One region of the Agromyces sp. 3263 genome, then DNA from elsewhere that is predicted to be linked to it. Evidence: predicted binding sites of a transcription regulator. Region 1 holds the regulator's gene; the other holds the start of a gene.
The links. Region 1 encodes HspR, which represses chaperone genes until heat shock. Its sites were predicted from a motif close to AAGTTGAGTCNNNNNGACTCAACTT; they were not measured.
Positions count from the first base shown of each region.

Region 2: the regulator HspR is predicted to act here: its motif matches at 3,538-3,562, upstream of J2X63_RS10100 (Hsp20/alpha crystallin family protein).

Region 1 is NZ_JAVDUV010000001.1:1,816,254-1,831,522, forward strand. It holds gene dnaK (molecular chaperone DnaK) at 1-1,009, shown strand, start outside; gene J2X63_RS08280 (nucleotide exchange factor GrpE) at 1,012-1,659, shown strand; gene J2X63_RS08285 (DnaJ C-terminal domain-containing protein) at 1,751-2,749, shown strand; gene J2X63_RS08290 (heat shock protein transcriptional repressor HspR) at 2,765-3,181, shown strand; gene J2X63_RS08295 (hypothetical protein) at 3,212-4,021, opposite strand; gene J2X63_RS08300 (class I SAM-dependent methyltransferase) at 4,109-5,239, shown strand; gene J2X63_RS08305 (DUF817 domain-containing protein) at 5,259-6,197, shown strand; gene J2X63_RS08310 (EAL domain-containing protein) at 6,238-7,107, shown strand; gene J2X63_RS08315 (hypothetical protein) at 7,092-7,361, opposite strand; gene J2X63_RS08320 (ATP-dependent DNA ligase) at 7,405-7,728, opposite strand; gene J2X63_RS08325 (ATP-dependent DNA ligase) at 7,772-8,077, opposite strand; gene J2X63_RS08330 (diguanylate cyclase) at 8,065-9,612, opposite strand; gene J2X63_RS08335 (alpha/beta hydrolase) at 9,609-10,430, opposite strand; gene clpS (ATP-dependent Clp protease adapter ClpS) at 10,675-10,977, shown strand; gene J2X63_RS08345 (DUF2017 family protein) at 10,974-11,468, shown strand; gene J2X63_RS08350 (DUF998 domain-containing protein) at 11,581-12,759, shown strand; gene J2X63_RS08355 (SHOCT domain-containing protein) at 12,764-13,165, opposite strand; gene J2X63_RS08360 (ion channel protein) at 13,342-14,661, shown strand; gene J2X63_RS08365 (SulP family inorganic anion transporter) at 14,686-15,269, shown strand, end outside.
Region 2 is NZ_JAVDUV010000001.1:2,175,404-2,190,672, reverse strand. It holds gene J2X63_RS10120 (serine hydrolase domain-containing protein) at 1-219, opposite strand, end outside; gene J2X63_RS10115 (nucleoside deaminase) at 326-814, opposite strand; gene J2X63_RS10110 (hypothetical protein) at 913-1,200, shown strand; gene J2X63_RS10105 (DUF885 family protein) at 1,247-2,944, opposite strand; gene J2X63_RS10100 (Hsp20/alpha crystallin family protein) at 3,046-3,489, opposite strand; gene J2X63_RS10095 (NAD(P)H-binding protein) at 3,702-4,370, shown strand; gene J2X63_RS10090 (transglutaminase family protein) at 4,407-5,195, opposite strand; gene J2X63_RS10085 (FUSC family protein) at 5,304-6,338, shown strand; gene J2X63_RS10080 (tryptophan-rich sensory protein) at 6,470-7,312, shown strand; gene J2X63_RS10075 (aminotransferase class III-fold pyridoxal phosphate-dependent enzyme) at 7,410-10,379, shown strand; gene J2X63_RS10070 (DUF2207 family protein) at 10,389-11,444, shown strand; gene J2X63_RS10065 (alpha/beta family hydrolase) at 11,441-12,121, shown strand; gene J2X63_RS10060 (NADP-dependent oxidoreductase) at 12,133-13,077, opposite strand; gene J2X63_RS10055 (molybdopterin-dependent oxidoreductase) at 13,201-14,880, shown strand; gene J2X63_RS10050 (hypothetical protein) at 15,128-15,269, shown strand, end outside.

The DNA.
Region 1 (15,269 bases):
CCGCACGAAGAAGCCCTTCGAGGACGTCATCCGCGAGGCCGGCATCAAGCTGGCCGACATCGCACACGTCGTGCTCGTCGGCGGCTCGACCCGCATGCCCGCCGTCTCCGAGCTCGTGAAGCAGGAGACCGGGAAGGAGCCCAACAAGGGCGTGAACCCCGACGAGGTCGTCGCCGTGGGCGCCGCCCTGCAGGCGGGCGTCCTCAAGGGCGAGCGCAAGGACGTGCTGCTCATCGACGTCACCCCCCTGAGCCTCGGCATCGAGACCAAGGGCGGCATCATGACGAAGCTCATCGAGCGCAACACGGCCATCCCGACCAAGCGCAGCGAGACCTTCACGACCGCCGACGACAACCAGCCGTCGGTCGCGATCCAAGTCTTCCAGGGCGAGCGCGAGTTCACCCGCGACAACAAGCCGCTGGGCACCTTCGAGCTCACCGGCATCGCGCCGGCGCCCCGGGGCATCCCGCAGATCGAGGTCACCTTCGACATCGACGCCAACGGCATCGTGCACGTGTCGGCCCGCGACAAGGGCACCGGCAAGGAGCAGTCGATGACCATCTCGGGCGGCTCGGCCCTCCCCAAGGAGGACGTGGAGCGCATGGTGCGCGACGCGGAGGAGCACGCGGCAGAGGACAAGAAGCGCCGTGAGTCGGCCGAGACCCGCAACCAGGCCGAGCAGCTCGTCTACTCGATCGAGAAGCTCATCAAGGACAACGACGACAAGCTGCCCGCCGACGTCAAGTCCGAGGTGCAGGGCGACGTCGACGGCCTGAAGTCGGCCCTCGCGGGCGACGACGACGACGCGGTGAAGTCGGCGTTCGAGAAGCTGTCGCAGTCGCAGGGCAAGCTCGGCGAGGCGATCTACGCGCAGTCGCAGCAGCAGACGGCGGATGCCGCGGGCAACCCCGGCGAGGACGCGAACGCGTCCGGCGCCGCCGGCGACCAGTCCTCCGACGAGGACGTGGTCGATGCCGAGGTCATCGACGACGAGGACGAGAAGAAGTAATCATGTCGGACGAGAACCAGAACCACGACGAGCCGGTCATCCGCGACAAGCGGCGGATCGACCCCGAGACGGGTCAGGTTCGCCAGCCGGCCCCCGACGCCGGTGAGGCGACGGATGCCGCAGGGGCGACGGATGCCGCAGCAGACGCTGCCGCGGCATCCGCGCCGGCCGACGCCGACGAGGACGTCCTGACCGTCGACGACATCCTGAACGCCGCCCAGGCCGAGGTGCAGGAGCCGACCGACGAGCACCTCGCCGACCTCAAGCGGGTCACCGCCGAGTACGCGAACTACCGCAAGCGCACCGAGGCGAATCGCGAGATCGAGCGCGAGCGCGCGGTCGGCGCGGCCGTCGCGGTGCTGCTGCCGGTGCTCGACGACCTCGACCGGGCCGAGAAGCACGGCGACCTCGAGGGCGACGCCCCGTTCGCGACGATCGCGGCGAAGCTGCGCGGCGCCGTCGAGAAGCTCGGGCTCACCCCGTTCGGCGAGGTGGGCGAGCCGTTCGACCCGCAGCGCCACGAGGCGATCTTCCAGCAGCCGTCCGACGAGGTCGAGGTCGACACGGTCGCCGACGTCGTCGAGACCGGCTACACGCTGGGCGGCACGCTGCTGCGCGCCGCGAAGGTGGTCGTGAAGACGCCGCTGTAAGGCAGTTCGGCCGGCCCGCGGCATCCGCTCATCGGATGTCGCGGACCGGCCGTCACGGATTTCAGACAGACTTCAGGGAAGGGAGGTGCCGGTGGCCAGTCAGGATTGGTTCGACAAGGACTTCTACAAGGTGCTCGGCGTCTCCAAGGACGTGAGCGAGGCGGAGCTCAAGAAGGCCTACCGCAAGCTCGCACGCAAGTACCACCCCGACTCGAACCCGGGCGACGCCGCCTCCGAGGCGCGGTTCAAGGAGATCAGCGAGGCGCACTCGGTGCTCTCCGACCCCGAGCAGCGCAAGGAGTACGACGCGATCCGGGCGATGGGCTCGGGCGCACGGTTCACCGCGCCCGGCGGTGGCGGTGGCGCGGGCGGCTTCGAGGACGTGTTCGGCACGATGTTCGGCGGCCAGGGCGGCGGCCGGCAGCAGTACACGTTCCAGCAGGGCGGCGACTACGACGACCTGCTCGGCGGCCTCTTCGGCGGCGGCCGGTTCGGGCAGCCGAGCGGCGGCTACCGTGGCTTCGGCGGCCCGTCGCGCGGGCGCGACGTCACGGCCTCGACGACGCTCGACTTCATCACCGCCACCAAGGGCGAGCAGATCACCCTCGAGACCTCCGACGGCAAGCCCATCACGGTGCGCATCCCGGCCGGCGTGGCCGACGGCCAGAAGATCAAGCTGCGCGGCAAGGGGCACCCCTCGCCCGACGGCGGGGAGCCCGGCGACCTGATCCTCACCGTGCACGTGCGCAAGCACCCCGTGTTCGAGCGCGACGGCCTCAACCTGCGCGTCAACGTGCCCGTGACATTCACCGAGGCGACGCTCGGCGCCACCATCCAGGTGCCGACGCTCGGGGGCGAGCCCGTGAAGCTCCGAGTGGCGCCCGGCACGCCCAGCGGACGGGTGCTGCGCGTCAAGGGCCGCGGCGTGCAGACCTCGAAGGGCACGGGCGACCTCCTCGCCGTCGTGCAGGTGGCCGTGCCGTCGCACCTCTCGAAGGAGGCCGAGGAGAAGCTCGAGGAGTTCGCGGCGCTCCTGCCCGACGAGAACCCGCGCGACGACCTGCTCGCCAAGGCACGGGCGCAGCGCTAGGCCATGGCCGTGAGCATGGACGAGACCAGCCCCCTCTTCGTGATCTCGATCGCGGCGGAGCTGGCCGGCATGCACCCGCAGACGCTGCGGCAGTACGACCGCCTGGGCCTCGTGTCGCCCACCCGCACCGCCGGCAAGTCCCGCCGCTACTCGATGCGCGACGTCGCGCAGTTGCGTGAGATCGCCCAGCTGTCGAGCGAGGGCGTGAGCCTCGAGGGCATCCGCCGCGTGCTCGACCTCGAGGACGAGGTGACGGTGCTGCGCGACCGGGTGCGCGAGCTCGAGGCGATGCTCGCCGACGAGCTGCTCAACCGACCCGGGCGGCGCGTGTTCGCCGCCGGGTCGGCGGGCGACATCGTGTCGCTGCGCGCCGGCACCCGGGTGCGCCGCGAGAACGCCGTCGTCGTGTGGCGGCCGCTCGAGCGCGGCTAGTCGCCCGCACGACGCCTACGGGCTCGCGACTCAGCGTCCCCAGGCCGAGGCCGGTGCCTCGATGACCTCGTAGGGGCGCGAGCTCCAGTGGGTGCCGTAGCCGTAGTGGCTCGAGGCCCACGCCGACGCCCAGATGGCCTGCGCCGTCGCATCCGCCGAGTCGCCGCGTGCGAGTGCCGCGTCGACGGCGGGGTATCGGCCGGACTGGAGGTTCTGCGCCGCGTAGAACGCCGCCTCGATGAGGGTCGGGTAGCTGCCGAGCCCGGATCCGCCGCCCGAGCCCTGCCCGTTGTTGAGGGGGTTGTTGCGGTTCCACCAGTTGTCGGCGCCGTTCTCCTGGCGCATCCACCGCATCATGAACGTGATGTTCTCCTCGGTGACCGGCCAGTCCCCGTCGATGAGCACGAGCTTCGCCCAGTCCACGTTGGTGCCGCCCTCGATGAGCGTCTGCGATCCCGTCGTCGTGACGTAGGACTCGTGCGAGACCGTCGGCGCCGCGATGTCCGCGGCGACGTCGAACGTCTGCGTGTCGCCGCCGAGGGTGTCGGATGCCGCGGAGGGGGCCGTGATCGCGGCGGGCTGGGGCGCCAGGGCGAAGGTCAGGGCGAGCCCGAGCACCGCGACGGATGCCGCGAGCGGCGCGAGTCGGCGCGCGAGGCGGGCGGGTGCGGCCGGCGTGGGCGCCGAGCGCCGACCCGCCGAGGACGTCGGGCCCGCACCCGTCGAAGGCGACGAGCGAGCCGGGCGACCGGACGCCGTGGGCGCAGCAGAACGACGGCCCGCGGCCCCGTGTCGAGCCGCGCGCCGTTCCCCCGAAGGCCGCTGGTCTGTTTCCCGCATGCGGGGTCGAGGGTAGCAAACGCACCTGCGAGGTGCATCCGGGGCCCGGATCGTGGCCCTTCCCGGGCCGCGGCATACCCTTGACGCATGCCATTCGAGCTGGGCGCGCTGCGACGCCATCCCGACGTCGAGGGCCGGGGGCTCGAGGCGTCGGATGCCGCGGACCGGCTGATCCTCGACGAGGCGGCCGCCCTCTCCGCGGGCCTCGGCGACGGCGAGCTCGTCGTGCTCGACGATGCGTACGGCGCGCTGGCGCTCGGATCGGCCGCGGCCGGTGCTCGCGGCATCCGGGTGCACCAGGACCTCGTGACGGGCGAGCGCGCGCTCGCGGCCAACGCCGCGCGGGCGGACCTGGACGGCGAGGTGCGGTCCATGCCGCTCGGGCCCGAGCTGCTGGCGGGCGCGAGGCTCGTGCTCCTGCGCCTGCCACGGTCGCTCGACCGGCTCGACGAGCTCGCCGGCCTCATCGCGAGCCACGCGGCATCCGACGTCGTGGTCGTCGCCGGGGGCCGCCTGAAGCACATGTCGCTCTCGATGAACGAGGTGCTGGCGGCGTGGTTCGAGCGGGTCGACGTGTCGCACGCGCGCCAGAAGTCCAGGGTGCTCATCGCCCGCGCGCCCCTCCCGCACCGTCGACCACCGGCGCTCGGCTGGCCCCGAGGCGAGCGCCACGACGACCTGGGCGTCACGCTCGTCGCACACGGCGGCGTCTTCGCGGGCACCGGCGTCGACATCGGAACGCGGTTCCTCCTCGAGCACCTCGGCGACGCGGCGCCGGATGCCGCGACCGCCGTCGACCTCGCGTGCGGGTCGGGGGTGGTGGCCGCCTGGCTCGCGCGTACGCGCCCCGCACTGCGGGTGACGGCGACCGACCGCTCGGCGTCGGCCGCGGCCTCCGCTCGGCAGACCGCGGAGGTGAACGGCCTCGCCGACCGCGTCGACGTCCGCCAGGCCGACGGACTCGAGGGCATCAGCGATGCGAGCGAGCGCCTCGTGGTGCTGAACCCGCCGTTCCACTCCGATGCTGCGCTGCACACGGGGATCGCGGCGCACCTGTTCGCGGACGCCGCCCGCGTGCTCGTGCCCGGCGGCGAGCTGTGGTGCGTCTGGAACTCCCACCTGCGCTACCGGCCGCTGCTCGAGCGCGTCGTCGGCCCCACGCGCCAGGTCGCCCGCAACGCGAAGTTCACGGTGACGGCGTCGGAGCGGACGGCGTGACCCCGTCGGGGCGCACTACATGACCGCAGCCGGCGCCTCCCGCGAGTCCGACCGCACGGCGGTCGAACGGGCGATCGACCGAGCCGCGCACCGCCTCCTCGCCGACGCATCCGATCGCGGCGTCCGTGCCGGGCTCATCGAGCTGCTCGTGTTCGGCGCGAAGCAGGCGTGGGCGTGCATCTTCGGCGCGTCCCTGCTCGGGGTCATCGTCGCCGCGCGGCTCTGGTATCCCGACGACGCGGCCCTCGCGCGGAACGATGCGCTGACGATCGCCGCGGTGCTCATCCAGGTCGTGATGGTGGCGACGCGGCTCGAGAGCGGGCGCGAGCTCTGGGTGGTCGTGCTGTTCCACCTGACCGGCACCGGCATGGAGCTGTTCAAGACCGACGTCGGGTCGTGGACGTACGACGGCGACGGGGTGCTCCGCATCGCGGGCGTCCCGTTGTTCTCGGGGTTCATGTACGCCGCCGTGGGCTCCTACATGGTGCGCGTGTACCGCCTGTTCGACCTGGGCTTCACGCGGTACCCGCGACGGTCGGTCACCGTCGTCGTCGCCGCTGCGATCTACGCGAACTTCTTCACGCACCACTACGTCATCGACCTGCGGTGGGCGCTGCTGGCCGCGGTGGTCGTCGTATGGTGGCCGACCGTCATGCACTTCCGGGTGTGGCGTCGACGGCCCCGGATGCCGCTGCTCATCGCGTTCGGCCTCGTCGCCCTGTTCATCTGGCTGGCCGAGAACATCGCGACCTGGGCCGGGGCCCGGTTCTACCCCGATCAGCTCGACGGCTGGCAGCTCGTGTCGCCGTCGAAGCTGGTCTCCTGGTTCCTGCTCATGATCATCTCGGTGGTGCTCGTGACGCTCGTGTATCCGCCCCGGCCGCCGGCCGAGCAGCGGCAGTATACGCATCCGAGCGCTCGTTGTCTGCCGTTTCGTCGAATGCGCGATCGCGCGTGACAATGGCGCGGGCGTCTTGGACGCCCGAGGAGGGAACACCATGGCAGACGACGAGCGCCTCGCACGCGAATTGCGCCTCGCCGCGCAGCGCGGCGAGATCATCGCGCAGTACCAGCCGCAGGTCGACCTCCACGACGGCGTCCTCGTCGCCATCGAGGCGCTGAGTCGCTGGCGTCACCCCAGTCGAGGGGTCATCCCGCCCGCGGAGTTCATCCCGCTCGCGGAGGCGACCGGGGCGATGATCGCCATCGGCGACGCCATGCTCGAGACGGCCTGCCGGTACGGCGCAGCGCTCGTGCGCGCCGGTCGGCGCATCGAGGTCGCGGTGAACGTGGCGGCCGCACAGCTCACGGAGGCGACCTTCGGCGAGCGGGTCGCCCACCACCTGGCCGCGACGGGCATGCCGCCGACGCTCCTGACGCTCGAGCTCACGGAGACGAGGGCCGTGCCCGAGGAGGCCGCCGAGACCCTCGAGGGGATCCGCGCCGCCGGCATCGGTATCTCGGTCGACGACGTGCGCACGGTGGAGGAGGCGGAGCTCCGAGTGCGGTCGCTCCCCATCACCGAGCTCAAGGTCGATCGCTCCGTCATCACGCTCCTGCCCGGGGACCGGAGCGTGGCGGCCCGACTCGTCGGGTTCGCACGCGATCACGGCCTGCGCGCGGTGGCCGAGGGCGTCGAGACCGAGCCCCAGTTCGTGGCCGTGCGGGAGCTCGGATTCGATCGGGCGCAGGGCTACCTGTTCGGTCGGCCGGCTCCCGAGCGCAGCATCTCAGCCCGCCTCGCGGTCGCGACGGCGCCGGGCGTGCCCGGCGGACGCACGGCAGCGCCCGGTGCAGTCGCAACCGCACCGGGCGTGCCGGGGCCGGGCGTGCCGCCCGGGGGTCGAATCGCTCAGAGCGCGCCGTAGGGCGGGTCCTGGTAGGCCTCGTCCTCGTCGGAGCTGACGGCCTCTTCGGGCTCACCGCCGACGTCGATCTGCGACCAGGTGACCGGCATCCCCGGGGAGAAGAGGATGTCGATGCCGGGTCCGCCGCGCAATGGCGGCACGTTCACGTAGCCGCCGCCCGCCTGGATCGCCTTCAGGATCTCGGCGCGCAGCGCGTCGATGGGCTCGGGCAGGAAGTAGTCCCGGCCGTCGACTGTCAGGCGGTGGATCTTCACACCGCACCTCCGTTCTCTCGTGTGCTGGTTCGACGCTCGTCGTTCATTCGGGCACCCCGGCCCCGGCAGCCGCCTCGGGGATCGGATGCAGCCCCGCCGGGCTGTTGGCGCCGTCGATCATCAGCTCCAGCCACGCCCGGTTGAGCTTCGGCGGCCGGTTGCCGTTGTACTTGAAGTGCACCGGCACGTACGCGCTGATCCAGATCGAGCTGCGCCCGCTGCCTCGCTCGACCCCATGATTCCACGTGAGCATGAACTGCTCACCGCGCCGCAGCTTGGTGGCCACGACGAACTGCAGGTGGGCGAGCACGCGGTCCTCGATCTCGAACTCCGAGATGCGCGCTCCGCCGTAGATCAACTGGCCCATGGCATTCCTCCTCGTGCACTGGTGGTCGTGCTGCGGCATCCGTTCATGCGGCGGCCTCGGGCTCGGGCACCGGCCGCAGCCCACCGGCCGAGTTCGCCGACTTCGTCAGCACCTCGAGCCACCGCGGGTTGAGCTCCGACGGATCACCGGGCTCGTCGAACTGGAAGGCCATCGGCACCGTGGGGCTGCACCACACGGACGTGCGCTTCGCCGGCGGCGCCTCGTCACCGAAGGTGAACGCGAAGTGCTCGCCGCGGCGGAGCTTCGACCAGATCACCACCTGCAGGTGGGTGAGCGTGCGATCGTCGAACTCCGCGGTGATGGTGGAGTCGTATCTCAGTGTTCCCATGAAGCCTCCGCTCGGGGGTCGTGTGCAGTGTCAGTGGAGCTCGTCTCGTCGGCCATCACGATCGTGACGCGATCCCGGCCCGCATCCTTCGACGCGTACATCGCCTCGTCGGCGAGGCGCAGCAGGAGGTCGGGCGTGGGCTCGGGGCGCTCGCCCGGCTCCCACACCGCGACGCCGATGCTGGCGGCGATGTCGTAGCGCGGAGGCACGCTGCCGAGGGGTCGCCCGACCGCCTCGCGGAATCGCTCCGCGACGGTGGCGCTCGCCGGTGCGGCCGTGTCCTCGCAGATGATGACGAACTCGTCGCCGCCGTACCGGGCGACCGAGTCGCCCGCCCGCGCCACCGACCGCAGCCGGGCCGCGACCTCGACGAGGACGTCGTCGCCGACCCGGTGGCCAAGGGTGTCGTTGATCGCCTTGAAGCCGTCGAGGTCGACGAAGACCACCGACAGCGGGCGCTCGTTGCGGGTGGCCGTCGAGATGGCGGCGTCGAGCCGTTCCTCGAGCAGCTTGCGGTTGGCGAGCCCAGTGAGCTGGTCGTGCAGCGCGCGGTGGGCGAGCTCCTCCTGCAGGCGGACCCGGCGCAGCACCTGGCCGGCCTGGCGTGCCAGCGCGGCCTGGATCTCGCGACTCTCGGCGTCGAAGGTGCGATCTCGTCCGAAGAGGGAGATCACGACCCCGGCCGCCCGCTCATCGGTGCGGAGGGGGATGATGCTGAGGGCGGCGAGGCGATGCCGGTGCAGGGCGTCGTCGAGTCCGGGCATGATGGCGGCGGCCTGGGAGAGGCTGGAGACGGTGATGATCTCGCCGCTGCCGATCGCCTGCTCGGCGAGCGCCTCGAGGCCCTCGGGCAGCAGTGCCATGGTGACGTCGTCGCCCTCGACGAGTTCGAGCGGACCCGACCCGTCGGAGAGCAGGACGGCGGCACTCGAGGCCCGGAGCGCCGAGCCGGCACTCGCGAGCAGCGCGGCGGCGAGCTCCTGGGCCGTCGTGGCGAGGCCGAAGGCGCTCGACGCGTCCTGCAGCACGCGGACCCGCGCCTCGGACGCCTCGGCATCGCGTCGGGCGAGCAGCAGCTGGCGCTCGTAGTCCTGGCGTTCGGTCGCGTCGAAGACCGCCGTGCGGATGGCGTGCGGTCCGCCGTCGGCGCCCGTCACCATCACGGCGTTGACCAGGATGGGCAGCTCGTGATCGTCGGCGCAGCGGACGGCGAGCGAGACCTCGCGCACCTCCCCCGCGAGGCTCAGCACCATGGCGTACCGGGTCTCGTAGAAGAGCTGCCCCGGCGAGGTGAGGAGGTCGACGAAGGCGGTGCCCAGGAGGGCACGCCGGTCAAGACCGGTCCATCGTTCGAAAGTGCGGTTGACGCGGGTGATCGTGCCGTCGGGGGTCGTCTCGAGGTAGCCGCAGGGCGCGTCCTCGAACAGCTCCAGATACGGGTCGTCGGCGCGGGGGCGCTCGGCGGCTGGGGCGCCGATGCGCGTGTCGCGGTCGTCGCGCTCCCGGTCGAGGGGCGCGGCGTCGGAGATCGTCACGGCAGGAACGACCTGATCTCGCGCACCAGCTCGTCGGGTGCCGACAGGTTGGGGCAGTGGCCGGTCGCGGCGAGCTGCACGAACCGGCTCGCCGGGATCTGCTCGTGCACGTATCGGCCGGCCGAGACGGGGGCGATGACGTCGTCGGAGCACTGCAGCACGAGCGTGGGCGTGCGCACGGCGCTGAAGTCGCGGCGGTTGTCCGAGAGGAAGGTCACACGGGCGAAGTGGCGGGCGATCTGGGGATCGACCGCGCAGAAGCTCTCCGTGAGCTGGCGACCGAGCTCGGGCCGCTCGGGATTGCCCATGATGGCGGGCGCCATGTCCGCCGACCAGCCGAGGTAGTTGGCGTCGAGCGCGTCGAGGAGCCCGTCGATGTCGGACCGCGCGAACCCGCCGCGGTAGTCCTCGTCGTCGAGGTAGCGCGGCGACGGGCCGACGAGCACGAGCGCCCCGAACCGGGAGGCGTCCGTGGTCTCGGCGAGGACGCCGATGGTGGCCGCGACCGAGTGTCCGACGTAGACCACGTCGTGGAGGTCGAGCGCGTCGAGGACCTCGAGGACGTCGTCGGCATAGCCGTGCAGCGAGTCGTACTTCACGGGATCGTAGGCGTCGCGGTCGGAACCGCCTGCACCGACCAGGTCGAGGAGCACGACGCGGTGGTCGGCCTCGAAGATCGGGGCCACCGATCGCCACATCGCCTGGCTGCAGCCGAAGCCGTGCACCAAGACGATCGGACGCCCGTTCGGGTCTCCGGAGACCGTGACGTTGTTCCGCCGGAGCGCGTCGGTCTGGGCGCGGGGGGCCGTGAAGGTCATGGGGTTCCTGCCGGGGGTCTGTCGTGTGGCCCCGGCGAACCGGGCGCGGAGTGGGGGCTCTCCATCACGTCCGACACTACCCGCGGGCCGTTCCGAGCAGAGGGTCGCGACGACAATGTCAAGGGGGCTTGACCCGCTTCGATCCGTCCACTATGCGGTGACGGAACCGGTGGCGGCCTCCGGCCTGCCGAACGTCCGCCTCGCGCGGGTTCCGCCGAGCGAGCCGTCGTGTCAGGCTGGAGAGGTGACCGCGACCCTCGAGCAGCTCGACACCGACCCGTCCGCCGATGCGGCGACCGTCGTCGTGGCCGACGTGCCCTGGCGCACGATCGTATGGGACGACCCCGTGAACCTCATGACCTACGTGAGCTACGTGTTCCGCAGCTACTTCGGATACCCCCGCGACGAGGCCGAGCGGCTGATGCTCCAGGTGCACACCGAGGGCCGCGCGGTGGTGGCCACGGGCAACCGCGAGGCGATGGAGCGGCACGCGCAGGCGATGCACGCCTATGGGCTGCAGGCGACCGTGTCGAGGGCAGAGGCGTGATCGTCGCCGGGCGCAGCGGCGGCGAGGGCGTGCGCATCGTGCTCGAAGCCGAGGAGGCCATGCTGCTGTCCGAGCTCGCCGACCAGGTCGACTCCGTGCTCCTCCTCGGCGAGGCCGACGACCCCGCGCTCGGGCGCCTCCTGCCGAACGCCTACCCCGAGGACGCCGCCGCTTCGCACGAGTTCGCCCGCTACACGCGCGACAGCCTCGTCGACGGCAAGCGGCAGGCCGCACAGCGGGTGCGCGACGCGACCGCGGTGGAGGACGGCGATGACACCGTCGTCCAGATCGAGCTCGACCAGTCCGAGGCGTGGGGCTGGCTCACGTTCCTCACCGACCTCCGGCTCATCCTCGCCGAACGGGTCGGCGTCGTCGAGGAGGGCGAGGACGGCGCCGACGAGACCCGTGACGACTACCTCCGTGCCGCGTACGAATGGGCGGGATTCGTGCAGGGCTCGATGCTCGAGGTGCTGGACCCGATCGACTCCTGAGCTCCGACCCCGGCTCGCGCGGCCGCGTCGTGGACACGCGACTCCCGGGCTGGCAGTGTGGTGCCAGACGCGGCCGTCCCCCAGGCGGCCGCACGAGCGAACGGGGTGCTTCGTGGCCGAATCGTCGTCGATCTCCCGGGTGCTGCGGCATCCGGCCGCCACTGCCGAGTCGCTCGAGTCGATCGCGCTCCTGCTCGGGGCGGCCTTCTTCGTGGTGGGCGGCGCGATCTCGTTCGTGGTGTTCTGGGGGCGCGACCTCCCCATCTCGGGCCCGGGGTCGCTCGGCGAGTACGTCGGAATCGGCGGAGCGCTGACCGCGCTCATCGCGTTCGTGCTCGGGCGGATCCTGATGGCCAGTCACCGGCACCCCGCGGTCCTGCGCGACCCGTCGCCCGGACTGAACATGCCGGGCGCGCGCCTGCACTGGTTCGACGTCGCCGCGCTCGCCGTGGCACACGGCGCCATCGCGCTGCTCGGCTGGATCGGCCTGGCCAACCTGCTCGAACGGAGCTTCGTGGGCGCCGTCGTGTTCCCGCTCGCCGGCGCCATCCTCGCCGGCGTCGCGTTCGCGGTCACGTCCTACGTGTCGTTCCTCTCCTCCGTGCACCTGACGCCGATGCTGCTCTCGCTCGTGCTTGCGACGTTCCTGGTTGTGGGCGCGCTCGCTGCCATGCTCAGCGCGAGCGACCCCCAGTGGTGGAAGACGAACCTCAGTGCCCTCGGCATGAGCGACGAGGCATCCGCTCTCGCCTTCAACGTCACGCTGATCGTCGCCGGCGCGATGGTCACGATCATCGCCCGCTACGCCACGGCGTCGCTGCCCACCGGCACACGCCAGGAGCTTCGGGGCCGCAACCTCCTGCGAGTCGGCCTCATCCTCATCGGCATCTTCCTGGCGTGCGTCGGCATCTTCCCGGTGGACGAGTTCTTCGCGGTCCACAACACCGTGGCGACCGGCATGGCGGTCATCTTCGCAGCCCTCGTCGTGGGCCTGCGGTGGCTCGTTCCGGCGATGCCGCGGGTGTTCGTGCTGCTCGGCTATGTCTTCGTCGGCGTGATCGTGCTGCTCGCGATCTTCTTCGCCGTGGGGTACTACAACCTGACGGCCGTCGAGCTCGTCGCCGGCGTGTTGATCTTCAGCTGGATCATCGTGTTCCTGCGCAGCGCCGGCAGCATGCAGGTGCACGGCTCGCAGGCCGCGATGGCGGCTGAGGGCGCCGCCGTCACTGCCGCAGACATGCGGACGGGGCCGGATGCCGCGGCATCCGACCCCGTTCCGGTCTCGAGCTAGACGACTACGCCGAGTGGGCGAGCGCCTTGGCCTTCAGCTGGTCGTACTCGGCCTGGCTGATCGTGCCGGCGTCGAGCAGGGCCTTGGCCTTCGCGATCTCGTCGGACGGGCTCGTCCCGGTGGCGACCGTCTGGCGGATGTAGGCGTCGGTGGCGGCCTGGTACTGCTTGGCCTCCTGCTGGGAACGCTCCGCCATGCCCTTGCCGCGCGCGATCAGGTAGACCAGTGCCGTGAGGAACGGCAGGAAGATCAGGAAGATCACCCACACCGCCTTCCACCAGCCGTTCAGCGTGTGGTCGCGGAAGAGGTCGCCGATGATCGCGAACAGCGCCATGAGGTAGGCGATGAAGACGAACGCCCACAGGAACCACCAGATGACGTCTCCGAAACTGTTCCAGAAATTCATTCGCAGCCTTTCGATGTGCTCGAGCGCCCCCCAGTGAGCGCTGCTGAGGTGAACCTACCGCGTGGCGCGAGGGGTCGTCCACCGATGCGCGACGCTACGCTCATCGCGGAGGGATCGTGCGCGGCGGGGCTCCAGTCGATCGCCCATGCGCCGCATCCGATGGGGAGGAGCCCACGATGAGCCTTGCGCGAACGCCGACCGACGGCGGGGCGTCACCACGCCAGCTCCTGGTGCTGGCGATCCCCGCGATCGTGCTCGGCGCCTTGGCGGCGGTCATCCTGTGGGCGCTGGAGAAACTGGCCGACCTCCTGAGCGACGTGCTGTGGACCAACCTGCCCGATGCGCTCGGCGTCGACCCGAACGGGTGGTGGATCGTGCTGGTCCTCACGCTGACGGGCCTGGCCGTGGGAATCGGGCTGCGCTTCTTCCCCGGCCACGGCGGTCCCGACTCCGCGACGACGGAGCTGATCTCACCGCCGCTGAAGCTGCGCGTGCTGCCAGGCCTCGCCGTGGTGACGGTGCTGAGCCTCGCGGGCGGCGTGAGCCTCGGCCCCGAGAACCCCATCATCGCCATCAACGTCGCCATCACCGTGGCGCTGTTGGCCAGGCTGCTGCCGCAGGTTCCCGCGCAGATCTCGGTGCTGATCGCCGGCGCCGCGACGGTGGGCGCCCTCTTCGGCACGCCGGTGGCCGCAGCATTGCTCTTCACGGGGATCGTCGCCGCGGCGAAGGGTGGCGGTTCGCTGTGGGACCGGTTGTTCCTTCCGGTCGCCGCAGCCGGTGCGGGCGCGGTCACGATGCACCTGCTGGGGCAGCCGCCGATGGCGTTCGACCTGCCGCCGTACGGCAGCCCGCAGGCGATCGACCTGCTCACCGGCTCCCTCGTGGCATGCGGGGCCGTGGTCATCAGCCTCGCCGCGCTCGTTGCGTTCCCCATCTTCTGGCGCGGGCTGCACGCGCTGCGGCATCCGATCCTGATCCCCCTCGTCGGCGGGTTCCTGCTCGGCATCCTCGGCCTCATCGGCGGTCCGATCACGATGTTCAAGGGCCTCACGCAGATGGGCGAGCTCCTCTCGAACGTGGACGACTACGACGGCACTCAGCTCGCCGTGATCGCCGGCATCAAGATCCTCGCCCTCCTGGTGGCGGCGAGTGCGCTGTTCCGAGGCGGCCGCATCTTCCCCGCCGCGTTCATCGGCGTGGCGCTCGGCATGCTCGGGCACGTGCTGATCCCGAGCATGCCGCTCGGTCTCGCCGTCGCGTGCGGCGTCCTCGGCGTCGTCCTCGTCATCAGCCGCGACGGATGGCTGGCGCTCTTCCTCGGCGTCGCCATCCCCACCGACATCACGCTGCTGCCAGTGCTCTGCGTGATCATCCTGCCGGCATGGCTGCTGGTCTCCCGCGCCCCCGAGTTCCGCATCGTGCCGCCGGCCGCGCCCGAGCCGGCGCCCGAGCCCTCCCCGGCACCGACCAGCCCCGATCCCAGCGGCCGCTAGATGCCGGGCCCCGATGCAGGAACCGTGCCGCGACCGCTGGCAGGGCTGACCCGCCACAACCTCGTCCGCGAGCTCGTCGCGGGTGTCACGCTGCTCGCCATCGCGATCCCGCTGAACATCGGCTACGCCCAGATCGCCGGCCTGCCGCCGACCGCCGGCCTCTACGCGCTCGTCGTGCCCTCGGTCGTCTACGCGCTGACGGTGTCGTCGCGGCAGCTGGTGGCGTCTCCGGATGCCGCGGCCGCTGCACTCGTGGCCTCGTCGATCGGCGGGCTGGCGGTGGCCGGCAGCGCCGACTATCTGACCCTCGCACTCGCGCAGGCGATCCTCGGCGGCATCATGTTCCTGCTGCTGGCCGTCTTCAAGCTCGGCTTCCTCGCGAACTTCCTGTCGAAGCCGATCCTCGTGGGGTTCGTCGGCGGCCTCGCCCTCGACATCCTCGTGGCGCAGGTCGCGAAGATGCTCGGCGTGAAGATCGACTCGGGCGGCGAGTTCGTCGACAAGGTCTCGGGGCTCGTCACCGGACTCGACGGGGTGAACTGGTGGTCGGTGCTCATCTCGGCGGTCTCCCTCGCGATCCTGCTCGTCGGTCGGCGGGTGGCCCCTGC
Region 2 (15,269 bases), 360 kb from region 1:
CTCCTCGCCGTCGACCGTGGCGCGCACGATGACCGCCTTGAGGTGCGCCTCCTCCATGTAGTCGCGCACGATCTCCATCACCGCCTCGGCCTGCTCGGGGTCGGCCGTCTGGTGCTGCGCCGCGTCCGAACCCGGCGGCGCCGACGGCGACGACCCGCCCGCAGTGCAGCCCGTCACGAGCACGAGGGCGGAGATGGCGACCAGGACTTCCCCGAACACGGGGACGCACCGCGATGTACGCATACGCGAGTCTCTCGCCGCCCGAATCCGAACGGCAACACTTCGGCCGTTCTGGGGGTGCGCGCCATCCGCTCGCGACCTCGACTCAGCCCCAGAACCCGTCGTGCAGCGTGATGGCCTCGGGCAGGTCGGCCGGGCCGGCGACCGTGACGGGCCGGCCGCCGCGGGCGAACACCTCGCGGCACGGGAGGGCCATGGTGGGCACGCCCTCCTGCTCGGCGACGATGTCGCGCAGCCCGTCCTCGCCGAGGGCGTACACGACCCGGGCGATGCCGCTCCAGTAGATCGCGCCGGCGCACATCGCGCAGGGCTCGGTGCTCGTGTAGAGCGTGCTCGTCGCCAGCACCTCGGCGGGCAGCACGGATGCCGCCGCACGCACGACGTTCGTCTCGGCGTGCCCGGTGGGGTCGGCGTGGGTGACGACCGAGTTCATCGCCTCGACCGTGCGTCCGTCGGCGGTGACCACGAGCGACCCGAACGGATGGTCGCCCCGGGCGCGGGCGGCGGAGCCGAGGTCCACGCATCGGCGGAGCCACGCCAGGTCGGCCTCGGTCACCACGGTTCCGTCGGTCATGCGGCCCTCCCTCGTCGGTGAGTCCATTGTCGTGCGTGTCAACCCCGCGCCGGCGCGCCGACGGGCGTGTGATCGTGAGGAGGTCAGGGGAGGACACCATGAGCGACGCAACCGCGCACCACGACCCCGAGGGCACGAAGAAGCCCGACGGCCTCGGCGGGGAGGGCACGATCCCGAACGAACCCGACGGCGTGGGCGTCGGTGCGGGCGAGCCGACGACGTTCGAGCCCGAGGAGGATCCGGATGCCGCCTCGCAGCGCGACCCGGATGCGCCCGGCCCGGATGCGACCAGCCCAGACACGACCAGCCCAGACACGACCGACCCCGACGAGTCCGACGAGTCCGACGTGGACGGCCCTGACGCGGCGGAGGGCGTCGCGTTCTGACACGCCCCGCCTGCCTCAGCGCCCGCAGACCTCACCCCCGCTGAGTTCAGCTCCCGCTGACCTCCGCACCCGCCGGCGCCGACTCCCACCACGCGCCGGCGGCGTCGAGCGCGTCCACGTCGCCGCGGTCACCGAGCAGCTCCCAGCGCAGCAGCGACATCGGCACGTTGCCGTTGCGCCACACGGCGTCGTGCACCTCGCGGAGCGAGAACTCGGTGCCGTCGAGCGCGGCCGCGACCGCGGCATCCGCCACCAGCCGCATGACCTCGTGCTTGCCGACCAGGTACGACATCGCAAGGCCGGGCGTCGCCACGTAGTAGGCGGTCTCCTCGGTGGCGGTGCCGACGTCCATCGGCACCATGCGCACGAAGAAGTCGACGGCCTCGGGCAGGCTGAACGCCCCGGTGGCGAGGTTCACGTCGACGACGACACGCAACGCTCGCAGCCGCATGAAGTTGTGCACGATCACCCGCGAGTGCGGGGCGTCGGCGAAGAGCCCCGCCGTGAGCATGAGCTCCTCGTTGTAGTGCGCGATGCCCTCGTTGGCGACGGAGTCGATGAAGTGCCGCCGCATCGGGTCGGGCTGCGCCCACGACAGCGCGAGCTGCTGGCTGTGCGCGCCCTCGTGGATGATGCCGAGGCGCGGATCGCGCGCGTTCGCCGCGTCGAAGTACGGCAGGTCGGCAGACGGCTCGGGCACGTACGAGGTGGCGTCGTCGGCCACGCGCCGGACGCTCGTGAGGTCGTCGTTCACGCCGAGGAACGCGAGCGGCTCGAGGTAGGGCGGCGTCGGCGCGAAGCGGTAGCGGCGCAGCGTCTCGGGCTGGGAGAGCAGGCCCGCGGATTCGTAGAAGGCGCGCACCTCGGCTTCTGCCGCGGCCTCGGCCGTCGACTCGGCCTCGGCTGAGACGGCGAGCAGGGGCTCGGCGACGTCGCGGAAGCGGGCGCGGGTCGCCGCCTCCGCCACGATGCTGCGGTTCGCGTCCTGCATCGCGGCGCGCACCAGCTCCTCGGGATCGTGCGTCACGAGCGCGACGTGGCGCAGGTACCACGTGAAGGCCTCGCGTCCGACGGGCACGTCGGGCCCGAGCCGATCAGCGGATGCCGCGAGCCAGCCCCGGAACCGCTCGAGGTCCGCGCTCGCCCCGGGCTGAGCGGCGCGCAGCGCGGCGGCGGCCGTGGCATCCGTCAGCGGCACGACCTCGGCCACGGAGCGCTCGAGCCGCGCGCCGATCTCGTGGAGGTCGGCCGCCGCCACCCGGGCGAGGGTCGCGACGCCGGCGCGCTCGAGGTTCGTGATCGCCTGCTCCACGGCGGCGGGGATCGCCTCGAGCACGCGCACGAGGTCGGCCTGTCGCCGCTCGTCGAACGGCGGGGGCGGCAGCAGCAGGTCGAACCACGGGCCGAGCACCTGCGACGTGAGGAACACGGCGTCGCGCTCCCAGTTGCGGAGCACCTCGAGCTCCCAGTGCACTCGCGCGAGCGCGGCGCCGAGCAGCCGGTGGTCGACCTGCGTGCCGACGGGCAGCGCGCCGAGCCCCTCGGCATCGATCGCCTTCCAGCGATCGGCGAAGCCGGCGAGCGCGAGCGTGAACTCGTGGATCGCGGCACGGTCGAAGCGCGGCAGCCACCCGGCCGGGCGCTCGACGCGCGGGATGTCGTCGGACGTGCGGAACGAGGTGGCGTCGCGCCATTCCCAGAACTCGGCGCCGAGTCGTGCGAGGTCGGTTGCGAGCGACGTCATGCCCTCCACGCTAGACCCGGCCACCGACGGCAACAGCGGTGCACCTGGCAGGAGCCCGCCCCGCCGGGCGGCGGTGCGGGCTCCAGGTCGGTTCGGTCGCGTCAGCTCCCGTTGCCGCGGCCGGCCGTGACGGCCTGCTCGCCGCGGGAGACGGACTGCACCTCGACCTTGCGCGGCTTCGCCTGCTCGCTCACCGGGATGACGACGCTCAGGACGCCGTTCTCGTAGTGGGCGCTGATGCCCGAGGTGTCGAGCCCGTCGCCGAGGGTGAGCTGGCGCAGGAACGATCCGCTCGGACGCTCGCGCACGAGCCACTGCGCCTGCTCGTCGGAGCGGAGCGTGCGCTCGGCGCGGATGGTGAGCAGCTGACCGTCGATGTCGACGTCGACCGAGCCTGGGTCGACGCCGGGCAGGTCGGCGTTCAGCACGTAGTGGTCGCCATCGCGGTGCAGGTCGATCGGCATCACCCGCGGCCCCTGCCTCGAGTCGAGCATGGTCGCAGCGAGGCGGTCGAGGTCACGGAACGGGTCCCAGTACATGGCCATGATCGGCATTCCTCCCTGTGTCGCGGCCCTCGTCGGGCCGGTGTCCAAGACTTGAGTCGATCTCGCTCAAGTAGCTTCAGATTAGCACTCGCACCGCGAGAGTGCCAAGGGTGCAGGGGGTGACATCCGTCCGGAATTCGGGGCGACCGATCGTCACTGTGTCGCCGCCCGGAGCGCTTGCGGCAGCGACGCTCACCGCGTTGACTGGGGCGATGCGCGTCGTCATCGCCGGAGGTCACGGCAAGATCGCCCTCATCCTCGAACGCCTGCTCGCGGAGGCCGGTCACGAGCCTGTCGCGATCATCCGCAATCCCGACCAGCGCGCCGACGTCGACGCCACCGGTGCGGTCGCCGTGGTGCTCGACCTCGAGCACGCGTCGGTCGACGAGGTCGGCCAGGTGCTGAAGAACGCGGATGCCGCGGTGTTCGCCGCAGGCGCCGGCCCGGGCAGCTCGGCCGAGCGCAAGTTCACCGTCGACCGTGACGCCGCGATCCTGCTCGCCGACGCCGCCGAGGCCGCCGGTGTTTCCCGCCTCGTCGTCGTCTCGGCGATCGCGACCGACGAGTTCGACGCCGACTCCGACGACGTCTTCCAGCTCTACCTGCGTGCCAAGAGCGAAGCGGATGCCTCGGTGCGCGAGCGCGACCTCGACTGGACCATCGTGCGACCCGGCGGGCTCACGAACGAGCCCGGCACCGGGCGCGTGCGCGCCGCCACCGCGGTGCCCCGGGCATCCATTCCCCGTGCGGATGTCGCGGCGACGATCGCCGCCCTGCTCGCATCCGGCGCGGCATCCCGCACCCAGTTCGAGCTCGTGTCGGGTGACGACCCGATCGACCAGGCGCTGGCGTCGCTCGGCGGGCCCGACGCGGGCGACTGACGCGCGGCTGGTCGCCGGCCGGTCGGCGCCTGCCGTTCAGCCGAGCCGCACGAGGCGCGTCACGTCGTCGTCGGGCAGCTCGTCGGCGATCGCCGTGACCAGCATCGACTCGAGCGTCACGTTGCCGCCGTACGAACTGAGGAACGCCGTGTCGGCGGCGTCGCGCCCGGTCGCGATGCGCACGAGCGTCGACCGCGGCGCGAGCGTGGTGGCGTCGACGACATGCCATGCGCCGTCGACATGCGCCTCGGCGACCGCGTGGAAGTCCATCGGGTCGAGGCCCGGCGCGTAGACGGCGGCGAGGCGAGCCGGCACGTCGAGGGCGCGCAGCAGCCCGATCACGAGGTGGGCGTAGTCGCGGCACACGCCCTGGCCGGCGAGCAGCGTCTGCACCGCGCCGTCGGTCGGCTGGCTCGAACCGGGCACGTAGCTCAGGCGGGTGCCCACCCACGAGCTCACGGCGGCGAGCAGGTCGGCGCCGGCGAGCCCCGCGAACTCCGCGTGCGCGGTCGGCGCGAGCCGGTCGGCCTCGCCGTAGCGGCTGGGCCGGAGGTACTCCAGCAGTTCCAGCTCGGTTCCGGATGCCTCGTCGGCACGCCCGTCGACGGTGGCGCCGTAGTCGAGCGTGACCGTGCCGGGCGCGACGTCGACGACGTGGATGCGCGTGCCCGCGGCATCCGTCACCTCGCGGGGCTCGATCGCCTCGCCGTCGTGGCGGAGGTGGAGCCGCTCGGCAGGCGGGCGCGACGCCACGGCGACGATGAAGGCGAGCCGCGCCGGAGCGGCGACCTGCAGGGTGAGCTGGGCGGAGACGGATCGCTGCATGCGTGACACCTCGTTCGTCCTCGAAGGGCGTGCCGGGTGGCACCGTCCCATTCTCACCCGCGGCGACCCATCTGCCCAGCCCTCCCTCGCGCGGCTAGCCTGAGGGGCATGGGCATCTCGGCCACGCTGCGGGCCACGAAGCGGGTACCCCTGCTGCAGGTGGCGAAGTCGGCCGTCGCGACGATCGCCGCCTGGCTCATCGCGGGATGGCTGATCCCCGGGCCGCTGCCCGTGTTCGCCGCGATCGCCGCCCTGCTCGTGGTGCAGCCGAGCGTCAACCAGTCGCTCGGCAAGGCGGTCGAGCGCTCGATCGGGGTGATCCTCGGCGTCGTGATCGCCACGGGCATCTCGCTCGTGTTCGGGCAGAGCACCTGGATCATCCTGCTGGCCATCGTCGTCGCGATGCTCGTCGCCTGGACGCTGAAGATGACGCCGGGCACGTCGAACCAGGTCGCGATCAGCGCGATGCTCGTGCTCGCGCTCGGCGCGTCATCGCCCGAGTACGCTCTCGACCGCGTGCTCGAGACGCTCATCGGCGCGGCCATCGGCATCGTCGTCAACGTGGCGATCGTGCCGCCCGTGGCGGTGGCACCCGCGCGCGAGCACGTCGTCCGGCTCGGCGCCGAGCTCGCGGCATCCGTCGACCGGCTCGCGACCGCGCTCGAGTCCTCGCAGGCGCCCGCCGACGTCGAGGCGCTGATGATCGAGGCGCGGCTGCTGCGTCCGATGCGGGATGCCGCGGAGGCCGCGATCGACGCCGGCGAGGAGTCGCTCACCCTGAACCCGCGCCGGTCGGCGCACCGCGAGGAGCTCGCGGCGCTGCGCGACCTGCTCGACCTGCTGAGCCCGATCGTCACGCAGCTGATCGGCATGACACGGGCCTTCGCCGACCACTACGACGACGCGCTGCGCCGGGAACCGACCGTGCGTGCCATCGCCGAGCAGCTGCGCCGGGTCGCGCACGACGTGCGGCTCGCCGTGCGCGTCGCCGAGCCCGAGCCCGGGCCGGTCACGTCCGAGACGCCGGCGCTCACGTCGGCGCTCGTCATCGCGCCGCCGACGTCGGGGCACTGGATCCTCGTCGGCTCCCTCATGGAGGACCTGCGGCGCATCCGCGAGGAGCTCGGCGCCGGGTCGGCGTAGCCGCGAGGGTGCGCGCGGCCGTGACAGCCGGCGGGGGCATCAACCGAAGGTTCGACGCGCGCGCGGCGCCCCCCTGCCTAGGCTGGCGACGCAACCCGACCGGGATCCACCAGACGACGGCAGGAGCGACCATGACCACGACGTCCTCGACCACGACGACGACCGGCACCACCCGCAGCGGCCTCGCGAGGCAGCTCACGGTGGCGGTGAGCGCGGTGCTGGCGGTGATCGGCTCGTTCATCGGCTCGGGCGCGGCGGGCGGGCAGCCGATTCAGGATGCCGCGGGCGGCGCGCTCGCGGCGGACGCCACCCTGATCGCCCCGGGCACCGGCGCGTTCAGCATCTGGTCGGTCATCTACTTCGGCCTGCTCGCCTACGCGGTGTGGCAGTTCCTGCCCGGCCAGCGCACCGACGCCCGGCACCGCCGGCTCGGCTACCCGGTGGCCGCGTCGCTCCTGCTGAACGCCGCGTGGATCCTGAGCATCCAGTTCGACCTGCTCTGGCTCAGCGTGCCCGTGATCGTGGCGCTGCTCATCGTGCTCGTCGTCGCGTTCCGTATCTGCCTCGCGATGCCGCCGAGGAACGCCCTCGACGCGCTCGTGACCGACGGCACCATCGGTCTCTACCTCGGCTGGGTGATCGTGGCGACCGCGGCGAACATCACGGCGGCCCTCACCGCCACCGGCTGGGACGGCTGGGGCATCCCGCCCGAGACGTGGGCCGTGGTCGTGGTCGCCGTCGCGGGGCTCATCGGCATCGCCCTCGCCGTCTGGGACCGCGGGCGCGTCGCCCCCACGCTCTCGCTGGGCTGGGGACTCGCGTGGATCGCCGTCGCCCGCCTCACCGACGCGCCCGCGTCGACCGTCGTCGGCGTGACCGCGATCATCGCCACGGCGGCCGTCGTGCTCGTCACGGTCGCCGTGCGCGTGGCGGTCGAGCTGCGCCGCCGCCGCGCCACGGCCGCGCGCTCGTAGCCCCGCGCCGGCGGCGAGGCGGCGCCGACGACTTCGCCACGGCGGCCATGCCGGAGCGGCGACGCGAATCGCTATCGTCGAAGCGGAGAGGGGCACCATGTCGCAGCCGGGCGAGGGCGTCGCAGCACGCGGATTCGACTTCTTCAACGCCGGCGAGCTGCCCGCGCCGCAGCTGCCGTCGGACGAGGTGGTCGAGATCGTGCGCGCGGCGTGGGACCTCGACGTCGAGCTCACTCCCCTCGGCAGCCAGCAGGACCAGAACTTCCTCGCCCGCGCGCAGCCCGCCGAGGTCGACGCCGGCACCGGCGGCGCGGCGCCCATCGGCGTCGTGAAGATCACGAACCCCGCCTTCACCGCCGTGGAGCTCGCCGCCCAGGAGCTCGCCGCCGAGCGCATCGCGTCGGCCGCCCCGCACCTGCGCATCGCCACGACGACGACGGATGCCACGGGTGCGCCGCGCTCGATCCTCGCTGACACGAGCGAGGGCCCGCTCGGCATCCGCCTCATCGCGTACCTCCCCGGCGGCACCCTCACGGGCGGCTCGTACCTCTCCCCCACGGTGGTGGCGCGACTCGGACGGCTCGCCGCCGAGACGAGCCTCGCCCTCGCCGACTTCGACCACCCCGGCGTCGACCGCGTGCTGCAGTGGGACCCCCGGTTCGCGCCCGAGGTCGTCGGACTCCTCGCCCGGCATCACCCCGACCCCGCGAAACGTCAGCGGGTGACGGATGCCGCGGCGGCGGCCTGGGCGCACCTCGCCGCCGTCGCATCCGACCTGCCGCGCCAGGCCGTGCATCTCGACCTCACCGACGACAACGTGGTCTGCACCTCGGAGCGCGGCATGCGGATCCCCGACGGGCTCATCGACTTCGGCGACGTCACGCGCACCTGGGCCGTGGCGGAGCTGGCGATCACCGTCTCGTCGGTGCTGCACCACGCGGGCGCGGAGCCGGTCTCGGTGCTCCCGGCGATCACGGCCTTCCACGCGCTGCGCCCGATGTCGGCCGCCGAGGTCGCGGCGATCTGGCCGCTCGTCGTGCTGCGCGGCGCCGTGCTCGTGGTCAGCGGCGAGCACCAGGTGCAGCTCGACGGGGGCGACAACGCGTATGCCGCAGAGGGCATCGACCGCGAGTGGCAGATCTTCGAGCAGGCGACCTCGGTGCCGATCGAGGTGATGACGGGCGTGATCGCGGCGGCGATCGGCGTCTCGCCCTCGGCGGCGAGCGACGCGGCGAGCGACCTGATGGCTGCGACGTCGCCGCTCCGGCCGCTCCCCGGGGTCGACGCGGCGACGGCGGTGCGCCTCGACGTCTCCATCGAGTCCGACGACGTCGACGCCGGCGCATGGCTCGACCCCGGCCTCGAGGATCGGATCGCGCTCGCGGCGCTCGACGCGGGGGCCTCCGCCGCCTGGCTCGAGCGTGGAATCGCGCGACTGACCGGGAGCCGCATCCATTCGGCCGTCTCGTCGGCGACGATCCCGACCGGGATCGACGTGTGGTTCGGCGAGCCGCAGGCGCTCGGCGACGAGCCCTCGGTCGGCGGCGCACGCCTCGTCGCAGAGGGCGTCCTCGACGGCACGGCACCGGCCCGCACGCGCATCCGTTTTCGCGTCGAGCGCGACGGCGCGCCGCCCGTGCCGCACCTCGTTCGTCCCGAGTACGCGCCGGGATGGCTCGCGCTGACCCTCGACCCCGCCCCGCTGCTCGGACTCCGCGCGGGGCAGCCCGCGGCATCCGTGGCCCTCGGTCCCTCGGCCGACGCGACCGTGCTCATCACCCGTCGCGACCGCGCCTTCGCCGAGGTGCAGGAGCACTACTACGACGCCCCGCCGCGCATCGAGCGCGGCTGGCGCGAGCACCTCCTCGGCACCGACGGACGCGTGTACCTCGACATGGTCAACAACGTGACACCCCTCGGCCACGGGCACCCGAAGTTCGCCGCGACTGTGGCGCGACAGCTGCGCACCCTCAACACCAACTCGCGCTTCAACTACGGCGCGGTCGTCGAGTTCTCCGAGCGGCTCGCCGAGATGCTGCCCGACCCGCTCGACACCGTGTTCCTCGTGAACTCGGGCTCGGAGGCGGTCGACCTCGCCCTGCGCATCGCGCTCGCCGCGACGGGCCGGCGCGACGTCGTGTCGGTCCTCGAGGCCTACCACGGCTGGACGTACGCCTCCGATGCCGTGTCGACCTCGATCGCCGACAACCCCGGCGCCCTCGCGAGCCGGCCCGACTGGGTGCACGTCGTCGAGGCGCCCAACCCGTTCCGCGGTGCGCATCGGGGGGCGGATGCTGCGCGCTACGCGCCCGAGGCCGCCGCCGTGATCCGCCGGCTCGCCGCATCGGGCCGTCCGCCCGCCGCGTTCGTGGCCGAGACGTTCTTCGGCAACGCCGGCGGCATCCCGCTGCCCGACGGCTACCTCACCGAGGTCTACGCGGCCGTGCGCGAGGTCGGCGGCCTCGCCGTGGCCGACGAGGTGCAGGCCGGATACGGCCGCCTCGGCCGTTGGTTCTGGGGCTTCGAGCAGCAGGGCGTCGTGCCCGACGTCGTGGCGGTCGCGAAGGCGGCGGGCAACGGGTACCCGCTCGGCGCGGTCGTCACGACCCGCGAGATCGCCGCGCGGTTCGGGTCGCAGGGCCCGTTCTTCTCCTCGACCGGGGGCAGCCCGGCGTCGAGCGCGGCCGGCATTGCGGTGCTCGACGCCTTCCGCGACGAGGGACTGCAGGAGAACGCCGCGGCGGTCGGCGCGCACCTGAAGGGGCGACTCGAGGAGCTCTCGACGCGGCATCCGCTCATCGGCATGGTGCACGGCCTCGGCCTGTACCTGGGGGTCGAGTTCGTGCGGGACCGCGCCACCCTCGAGCCTGCGACCGAGGAGACGGCGGCGATCTGCGACCGGCTGCTCGAGCTCGGCATCGTCATGCAGCCGACCGGCGACCACCGGAACGTGCTGAAGGTGAAGCCGCCGCTCTGCCTCGACGGCGCCTCGGCCGACTTCTTCGTCGACACGCTCGACCGGGCGCTCCGCGAGGGGCGCGAGGGGTGGACACGACCCCATCCCTAGACTGGGCGCGTGCTTCCTGCCGTCATCCTGCTCGCGGTCGCGCCAGCGCTCGTCATCCTCGTGCTGGGGATCGTGGCGCGCGCCATCGCTGCGCAGCGGGTGACGGCGCTCGTGGTGCAGTACGCACCCGAACGCGACACGACCGTGCTGCGCGATGCCCTGCTCGTCGACGCCGACCGCCGGGCGGCATCCGCGGCCCTGATCGACTTGGCCGTGAAGCGCAAGGTGCGGCTCATCGCCGGGTCGAAGCGCGAGCCGATCGGCGTCGAGATGGCGCCGAACGTGGTGCTCACGGCCGACGAGCTCGCGCTGCTCGAGGCGCTCTTCGGCCCCGAGCACACGCCCGGTCGCGTGCGGCGGTTCTCCTCCGACCGACGCGCCCTCGCGGCGCGGCTGCGCACGGTCGTGCAGCACACCGAGCATGCCCTCGCCCGCGATGGGCTCGTCGCCCCGCGGCGCATGACCTGGCCCGGCACCACGCTCAGGATCCTCGCGTACCTCGGCATGCTCGTCGAGGCGCTGTTCATCGTCTTCGCCCTCATCGACGGGGACTGGCCCGCCCTCATCGCGACCGTGGTGGCGCTCGCGGCCACGATCGCGACGATCCTCGTGACCCCGGCCTCGTGGCGGCGCTACCTGCCTCCGGCTCGGTCCAGGCGCGAGCATCTCGAGGGCCTGCGCCGGTACCTCTCGCTCGCCGAGGCGGAGCGTCTCCGGGTGCTGCAGTCGCCGAGCGGGGCCGAGCTGCGGCCGACGGATGCCGCGGCCGAGGAGCCCGACGAGCCCCTCGCCCGCTTCCACCTGCACGAACGACTCCTCCCCTATGCCGTGCTGTTCGGCGTCGAACGCGAGTGGATCGCGAAGCTCAAGCTCGAGCACGCCGCCCTCGATCGTGCGAACCTCGACGCCCTCGCCGACGCGGTCGATATCACCGTCGAGGTCGCCACCGCGCTCGACGCCGCGGGCTCGGTGCTCGAGCTCACGGCGGCGGTCGGCGATCTGGTCGACTCCGGCGGCGCGGTGGTCGACGGCATCGGCGGCATCTTCGAGGTCTTCAGCTCGTGAGCGACGAGACGGCGATCAGCATCGACGTCGACGGCACGCCGATCTCGGCGGTGACCTCGCGCCCGGCGGATGCCGCGGGCACGATCATCGTGGCGCATGGCGCCGGCGCCGGCATGGAGCATCCGTTCATGTCGGGATTCACTCGGGCGATGCACGACGAGGGCTTCGCCACGCTGCGCTTCAACTTCCCGTACCGCGAGGCCAATCGCCGGTTCCCCGACCGGCCGCCGGTGGCGATCGCGACGTGGCGTGCGGTCCTGGATGCGGCGTCGGCCCTGGCCGCGGAGGCCGGATCTCCCGATGAGCCCATCTGGGCATCGGGCAAGTCGTTCGGCGGGCGCATGGCGTCGATGGCCGTCGCCGACGGGATGCCGGCCGCCGGGCTCGTGTATCTGGGCTATCCGCTGCATCCGCCCGGGCGCCCCGAGAAGGCGCGCGACGAGCACCTGCCCGGAATCTCCGTGCCGATGCTGTTCCTGCAGGGCCGCAACGACCCGTTCGCGATTCCGAACGCCCAGCTGGACGAGGTCGTGGCGCGCATCGGCGCCTCGGCGACGCTCGAGTGGATCGAGGACGCGAACCACTCGTTCGAGGTCAAGGGCGCGAAGCGGCCGGCCGCCGAGGTCGCAGCCGGGCTGGCGCCGCGCGTCGCCGCGTTCCTGCGCGCGCACGCCTGAGCCCGCGCCCGCTACGGGAGCAGCACGATCTTGCCGCGTACATGCCCGGTCTCGCTCTGCCGATGGGCTTCGGCGGCTTCCGCGAGCGGATAGCGATGCGCGATCTCGAGCTCGAACTCGCCGCGGGCAGCCAGTCGGGCGGCGAGGGGGATGGCTTCGGCGCGAAGCGCGCTTTCCTCCGGAGTCAGCGGCACGGGGCTGCCGCCCGACCAGGCCCGGATGCCGAGCTCTGCCGCACGCCAGCCCAGCACGATCGTGCCGATGCGGTGGTGGTCGGCGACGAGTTCCTTCGACACCTCGATCGCCTCGTCGGTGCCGGCGGCGTCCAGGGCCACGTCGACGCCCTCAGGCGCGGCGGCCCGCACCCGGTCGGCGAGCCCTGGGCCGTACGCGACGGGGATCGCGCCGAGCTCGCGCAGCCGGTCGTGGTTCGCCTCGCTCGCGGTGGCGATCACGGTCGCGCCGCGTCGCCGGGCGAGCTGGATCGCAGCCTGGCCGACGGCCCCCGAGCCGCCGTGCAGCAGCAGTGCGTCTCCGTCGCCCACCTCGAGTGAGGCCAGCACCTGGTAGGCGGTCGACACGGGCACGGGGATGGCGGCCGCGGCCTCCCAGCCGAGCTCGGCCGGCTTCGCGGTGAGCTTCGATGCGTCGACGACCAGCTCGGTCGCGTAGGCATTCGAGATGCGCGCGACGATGACCTCGTCGCCGACGGCCCAGCCGTCGACGCCCTCCCCGACGTCCACGATGACCCCCGCTGCGTCCGAGCCGAGCCGCCGGGGAGTCGTGATGGGCTTCGACGGCCGAGCGCCGGAACGCAGCTTCCAGTCGATCGGGTTCACGCCGACGGCGCGGACCTCCACGAGGACCTCGCCCGGGCCGGGCAGCTCGTACGGGATCTCACGGTATTCGAGCACCTCGGGCCCGCCCAGACGGTCGTATTCGATGGCGTGGGGCATGCGGGACCTCTCATTCGTGCGGAGTCGGAGATGCTCCGCCCACCATAACCGTCGCTCCCGGCCCGATGACGGCGCACCCGGAGCTCGAAGCAGGCACGCAGGCATCGGCCCTACGCTGTGCCCATGCCGCAGACGAGTGGTCGCCCCCTGGGCTGGGTGCTGCCCGGGGTGGCGGGCGTCGCATCGGTCCTCTTCGGCGTGGGGATCGGCGAGCTCGCGGCGGCGGTGCTGGCCTCGGCGTCGAGCCCGTTCGTCGTCGTCGGCTCCCTGCTCATCGACCTCGCCCCGCCGTGGGCGAAGGATGCCGCGATCGCACTGTTCGGCACCGGCGACAAGGCCGCGCTGCTCGTCGGCATCGGGCTGGTGCTCTTGGCGGTCGCCGCCGGCGCCGGTGTGCTCGAGGCGCGGCGGCCGCCGTGGGGACAGGTGCTCATCGGACTCATCGGCCTGGTCGGTGCGATCGCCGCGTCGACGCGCGCCAATGCGCCCATGCTCGCGATCGCCCCCTCCGCACTCGCGGCGATCGCCGGGGTGATGGCGCTGCGGCTCCTCGTGCAGCGGCTGCCCCGCGAGGCGGTCGCCCCAGAGCCGGCCGTCGCGATCGTGCCCCATGCCGCGATGGCGACTGATGCCGCGATGGTGCCGGATGCCGCGACCGAGCCCGCCGCACCGGCGCCGCCCGCGACCGACCTCGCACCGACACCCGGACCCCGGCCGACCGCATCCGAGCCGTCCGGCGTCGACCGCCGGCGCTTCCTCGGCTGGGCGGGCGGCGCGGCCGTGCTCGGCGTCCTCGCCGCAGCCGGTGGGTACGCCCTGCAGGCCGGCACGCGGGCCGTCACGGCGATCCGCGAGGCGATCACGCTTCCGAAGCCGGTGACGAGCGTCACGGTGCCCGCGACGGCGCAGTTCGACATCGAGGGCCTGCCGCCGGTCGTCACGCCGAACGCCGCCTTCTATCGCATCGACACCGCCCTGGCCGTGCCGGCCGTCGACCCGTCGATGTGGAGCCTCCGCATCCACGGGCTCGTCGATCACGAGGTCACCCTCACGTGGGACGAGCTCCTCGCGCTCCCCCTCGAGGAGAGCGTCACGACGCTCACGTGCGTGTCGAACGAGGTCGGCGGCGGACTCATCGGCAACGCGGTGTGGCTCGGCTACCCGATCCGCGAGCTGCTCGCCCGCGCGGCGCCGACGGCCGACGCCGACATGGTGCTCTCGCGGAGCGTCGACGGCTTCACCGCGTCGACGCCGCTCACGGTCCTCCAGGACGACCGCAACGCGATCCTCGCCGTGGGCATGAACGGTGAGCCCCTGCCCGCGGAACACGGGTTCCCGGTGCGCATGGTGGTGCCGGGGCTGTACGGCTACGTGTCGGCGACGAAGTGGGTGGTCGACCTCGAGGTGACGCGGTTCGACGCGGCCACCGCGTACTGGACCGACCGCGGCTGGAGCGAGCGCGGCCCGATCAAGCTCTCGTCCCGCATCGACGTGCCCCGCACCGGCCAGTCGCTCACCGCCGGCCCGGTCACCGTTGCGGGCGTGGCGTGGCAGCAGCACGTGGGGGTCCAGGCGGTCGAGGTGCAGGTCGACGACGGCCCGTGGGAGCCGGCGACGTTGGCCACGGCGATCTCGGACGACACGTGGGTGCAGTGGCGCTACGACTGGGACGCGACGTCGGGCGGCCACACACTCCGCGTCCGTGCGACCGCGGCCGACGGGGAGGTGCAGACGGCCGACGAGCAGGGCGTCGTCCCCGACGGCGCCACCGGCCTTCACGAGCGCAGCGTCCAGGTCAGCTGACCGCTCCTCCACAGCCACCCTGAGCCGAGATCTTGTCCTCCCCAGCCGCTTTGAGGTACGCACTGCATGACGCGGCCACACCTGGAGGCTGGCCGTTCGCGCTCTCGGCCTTGAATTGCGAGAGACGTTCCCCTTCGTGAAGTTCCGGTACTTCGGTACCTCGGTACCTCGGTACCGAGTTTCCGTGGGGGAACCGTTTTTCCGCCGTGGCCGGCGGAGTCCGTATGCCGTCAAGGAGGGCCACGTCATGGGCGAGAAGCCGATCAAGGTCGACGAGGGCACCGACGAACTCGTGACCGAGCTCGCGTACTTCATGCGGTGCTCGAAGAAGTCGATCGTGCGCGAGGCGGTAGCAGACTACGCCGAAGCACGTCGCCGCTCCGTCACGC